Regions from separate parts of the Abyssisolibacter sp. ZYX002 genome, predicted to be linked through region 1. Evidence: riboswitches for the same ligand, from Rfam matches in the RefSeq annotation. Region 1 holds a riboswitch; the other holds the start of a gene.
What was found. Region 1 has a riboswitch for molybdenum cofactor ahead of pruA (L-glutamate gamma-semialdehyde dehydrogenase). Riboswitches for the same ligand answer to the same signal wherever they lie in the genome.
Positions count from the first base shown of each region.

Region 2: another riboswitch for molybdenum cofactor. It lies ahead of P3X86_RS15190 (RnfABCDGE type electron transport complex subunit G); the one in region 1 lies ahead of pruA (L-glutamate gamma-semialdehyde dehydrogenase).

Region 1 covers NZ_JARMXH010000004.1:291,416-293,897, forward strand. Annotated here, with positions in the region: gene pruA (L-glutamate gamma-semialdehyde dehydrogenase) at 1-1,194, opposite strand, end outside; molybdenum cofactor riboswitch at 1,304-1,424, opposite strand; gene P3X86_RS13860 (M42 family metallopeptidase) at 1,570-2,482, opposite strand, start outside.
Region 2 covers NZ_JARMXH010000005.1:154,352-156,833, forward strand. Annotated here, with positions in the region: gene P3X86_RS15185 (molybdopterin-dependent oxidoreductase) at 1-922, opposite strand, end outside; gene P3X86_RS15190 (RnfABCDGE type electron transport complex subunit G) at 924-1,355, opposite strand; molybdenum cofactor riboswitch at 1,521-1,638, opposite strand; gene P3X86_RS15195 (ArsR/SmtB family transcription factor) at 1,807-2,157, shown strand; gene P3X86_RS15200 (heavy metal translocating P-type ATPase) at 2,178-2,482, shown strand, end outside.

The sequences.
Region 1 (2,482 bases):
TTTACCGCCACATATGATTGTAGCGTCATCCGAGTTTTTGACATAGTCAATATATTCATTGATTTTGTCAAATGATTTTTTATCAATTACAGCACTTACAAAATTACTAAAGTCTTCAACATCACCCATTTTAATAGTTGATACTTCATCAATCAATTGTTGCTTTAGAGAACTCCATATACTCTCGGGGATATAAGCTCTAGATGCAGCTGAACATTTTTGACCTTGGAATTCAAAAGCTCCTTGTATGAGTGCAGTCCTAAGAGAATCTATATCAGCATCCATGTGGGCAAATACAAAATCCTTTCCACCAGTTTCACCGACTATTTTAGGGTAAGAACCATACTTATTTATATTTTGACCAATAGAACGCCACATAGTGTTAAATACCTCAGTAGAGCCTGTGAAATGCACTCCTGCAAAGTCTTTGTGGCTAAAAGCAATGCTACCGATTTCACTACCTGAGCTAGGTATAAAGTTGATTACACCGTCAGGTAATCCTGCTTCTTTAAATATTTTCATAAGTAAATAATTTGAGTATATTGCAGCAGCAGAAGGTTTCCATACAACTACATTTCCCATCATAGCAGGGCTAGCAGCTAGGTTACCTCCAATAGCAGTGAAATTAAATGGAGTTACAGCTAAAACAAAGCCTTCAAGAGGTCGATATTCTATTCTATTCCAAGCATTATTAGTTGATGCGGGTTGCTCATTATATATCTGAGACATGAAATGTGCATTGAATCTCAAGAAATCAATTATTTCACATGCAGAGTCAATTTCAGCTTGATAAGCAGTTTTGCTCTGACCAAGCATAGTTGCAGCATTTATAGCATATCTGTAAGGGCCAGCTAAAAGTTCAGCAGCTTTTAAAAATATAGATGCTCTATGTTGCCAAGGCATAGCTTCCCATTCTTTTCTTGCGTCTAAAGCTGATTTAATAGCTTGTTCAATTTCTTTCTTACCTGCTATATGATATGTTGCTAACACATGATTTTTATCATGTGGAATTATGCATTTAGCAGTATTACCTGTACGTACTTCCTTACCACCTATAATTAAAGGTATTTCAATTTCCGCTTGCTTTAGTTCATTTAATTTTTCTTTCAATTTAGCCCTTTCAATGCTACCCACAGCGTAAGAAAGCACAGGTTCATTTTCAGGTTTTTTTACTCCAAAATAAGCATTATACACAAAAAATCCTCCTTTGTTTAATAAACTTCTGTTTCCCGCTATTTATTAAAAGGAGTTATAAAAGAGAATATGCATACATCAAAAAATACTGGCTTAATCAGCAAGCTATATTCAAACAATTATCTCTCCTTTCCACACCGGGAGGCATAATAGTTTCCTAATTATACCCTATCGGTCTAAAAATCATAGGCTTAGCCCTTAGATAAGTAGACTCGAAGAGAATATACTATTAATTTACTTTAAAAATATTCAGAAATATAAAAATATTATATCTTGATATGGAATTAATTTCAACAAAAAGATATATTACACTCATTGTAAATATAAATAATAAAAACTTGAGAATAAAATATATAAATATTCTCAAGTTTTTTGTTAAGCTTGATCCATCATATAAGCGATACAAAGTTTGGTTGTATTTTCTAATGCATTAACATGGGTTCTTTCTAGAGAATGAGAAGCGTCAACACCAGGTCCAATCAAACCATGCTTGAAATTTCCACCAGCTCTCATAGCTGCACTTGCATCTGATCCGTAGAAAGGATAGATATCAACTTTGTAGTCAAGGTTGTTATCTTTAGCTAATTTAATCAATCTCTTTCTAAGTTCAAAATCATAAGGACCACTAGAATCCTTTGCACATATAGTTACATTGTATTCATCAGAGCTTTGACCTTCACCTAGAGCAGCCATGTCTATAGCTACAAATTCTTTTGTATTTTCTGGTATGCCACTAGAAGCTCCATGTCCAACTTCTTCATAGTTACTAATAAACAAATTAACCGTATGAGGTAGTTTGATATTGTTTTTAGTTATGTATTTGCAAGCACCTATTATAGAAGCAATGCCAGCTTTATCATCAAGATGTCTAGATTTAATAAAGCCACTATCAGTTATTTCTACTCTTGGATTGAGATAAACAAAATCTCCGATATCAATTCCTAAATCTTTAGTATCTTTATCGGATTTAACAACTTCATCTAGCCTTATTTCCATATTTTCCTCACTACGTTCAGTAGATTTCGTTTTTGCACCATGAACATGAGTTGAAGCTTTATTTATAAGTATAGTTCCAGTGTATTCTTTACCTTCACTAGTGCTGATAGTGCAATATTCTCCTTCAACAGCATTAAAGGCATATCCACCAAGTTGAGTAAATATGATACGGCCACTGGGTTTTATATCTTTTACCATACCACCTAGAGTATCAACGTGACCTGATAACGTTTTCTGGTAGTTAGTATTTTGACCATCAATAGTAGCTACCAAAGCATTTTTAGATGTTTTA
Region 2 (2,482 bases), on a different contig from region 1:
CTACTTTTATAGTTTCTTCTTTGTCAAAAGCTAATTTATTTAGCAGATCTATAAGTGGTAACTGTTCTTCTTTCATCATTGCTTTTATATTGATAAATGCTACATTGTCATATGAAAACATTGCTATATCTTTTACATGCATACCCTTTGGTAAGTCTGGTGATAAAAATGCAGGAGCTTCTTTACCTGAAATTTTTAAATAACCACCTTTAAATACATCTATATTTTCATTTTTCTCTAATCCATCTATAGATTTTATAAATACTGCATCTTCTTCAGACTCAACATTATACTTTTTTAATAAGTCTTTTATCTTTATCGCCTTGTCAATAGCTTCATAATATGTGTAATCCTCTGATTTTATATCTTTTATAGCTGACATAAATAATAAAGCCTTTGATACTTTATTGCTTTTTCTAGTACTAGTTATTAGTTCAATTTTACTTAAATTTCTCAGGCAATACATAGATCTCTCGTCTGTCAGCATTATTCTTATAGGTTTGCTTTTTTCATCTAATGGTTTGCCATTTATTTCATACGCTAATATAAGTTCTCTAATTGCTATTACTTCTTTTGGTACTTCTATAGAGTAACCATCTCCTGCAATTAATCTTACTGCGTTATAATCTGCCTGTGATTTATCATGTTTTTTTAATATTTCATTAAGCGTAACGCCCTTTACGTCATATGTTTTTTCTTCATCACTAGATGTAACTACCTTTACTGTCTGTGATACTTCTTTATAATCTTTTATTTCATCTATAGTTAATGTAATTTCTTCCCCTTTGGTTCCAGTTATTGTTATATTACTAGATGTATTATTTGCCTCATCGCTACTTACTGATTTATCTTTGCATCCTACAACAGATAATGCTATAACAAGCATTATGATTAGCAAAATACTTCTTGAAAACCTTTTCATTTTATCTACCCCCATAGTTTTGTATACATAAGTTTACTCCTTTTACTACTGCTTCACTTGTGACTGTTGCTCCTGTTATAGCTGTTATTTCCCTAGGATTTTTAGATATTATCTTGACTGTTTTTAGACTTTGATTTATAGGCTTGTTTTTGAATCTATCAGTGAACCAATCTTCGGTGACATACCCACCATAATCCTCTGTCTCACTATGCTGTAATATATGTATGTTTGAGATTTTCTTACTCTCTTCATCAATGATAACCATTATTTTAATGTTATCCTTATAACCATTACTATTTACAATTTGGACAAACTCACTGCTATTATTTGACTTATTAACTATTCTATATGCTCTAATTATATCATTATTTTCATAATCATTTTGCCTTGTAATATCATATCCTTGTCCAAAATACTCATTCAACTGATTCAACTGTTCATCTTTATTGGTACATGAGATTAATAATGAGCTTAAAAACAAAATTATTATAAGTAATTTCTTGATTCTCTGCACCTCCATTGTTTATTTTTTAACAATTTTCTACATATTTCTACAAAATAAAAAACTCCTTTATCTTAAGGAGAATTATAAAATCAAAGCCTATTATACCTATCTCCTTTCCAAACGGGAGGCAATATCGTTTCCAACATTACCCTATCGGCCAAAATTCCATGCACTGAGCAACAGGAATAAAAGCTCGGAGAAAACCTATATTTCATGAATATTTTAACTTATTGTAATGGTTTTGTCAATCTAATGATGTTATCTATAAATAATTAAAATAAAATCCAACTTTTTTCAAAAAACATATTGCCATTCTAAATAATATGATGTATTATTATATTAACATATGAATACTTGTTCATGTATAGGAGGTGTTGTAATGTCTTGCAAGTGTAATATTTTTAACGAAGAACTGGTTAATAAAATAAAAAATGAATTGCCCGAAGATGAAAATTTATATGATTTGGCTGATTTTTTTAAGGTATTTGGTGATTCTACTCGGATTAAAATACTCTATATACTCTTAAAATCTGAATTATGTGTAAGCGATATATCAAATATATTGAATATAAAGCAATCAGCTATATCTCATCAACTTAGGTTGCTTAAAAAGTCTAGACTAGTTAAATACAGAAAACAAGGTAAGCTAGTGCTATATTCTCTTGACGATGACCATGTTGTTAAGATTCTTGAGCAAGGATTTAATCATATTAATCATATAAATATATAAGTTAATGGAGGTGCTAAATTATGGAGCACAAATTTACCTTAAAAAACTTACATTGTAGCAACTGTGCTGCAAAAATTGAACGTGCTTTAAATAAGCAAACATATATAAAAAGCGCTACTATAAATGTTGCTACTAGTAAGTTAAAAATAACTTTAGCAGATGGGATAGATATGTCTTCTAAACTTCAAGATATTGTATGGCTTATTCAATCTGTTGAATCTGATGTTAGTATTGTAGACAGTAAAAATAAAAAACCTACGAGTTCTTGCGGTTGTGGTCAATGCCATCATGATCATCATAGCGAACATAATCACGATAATACTTT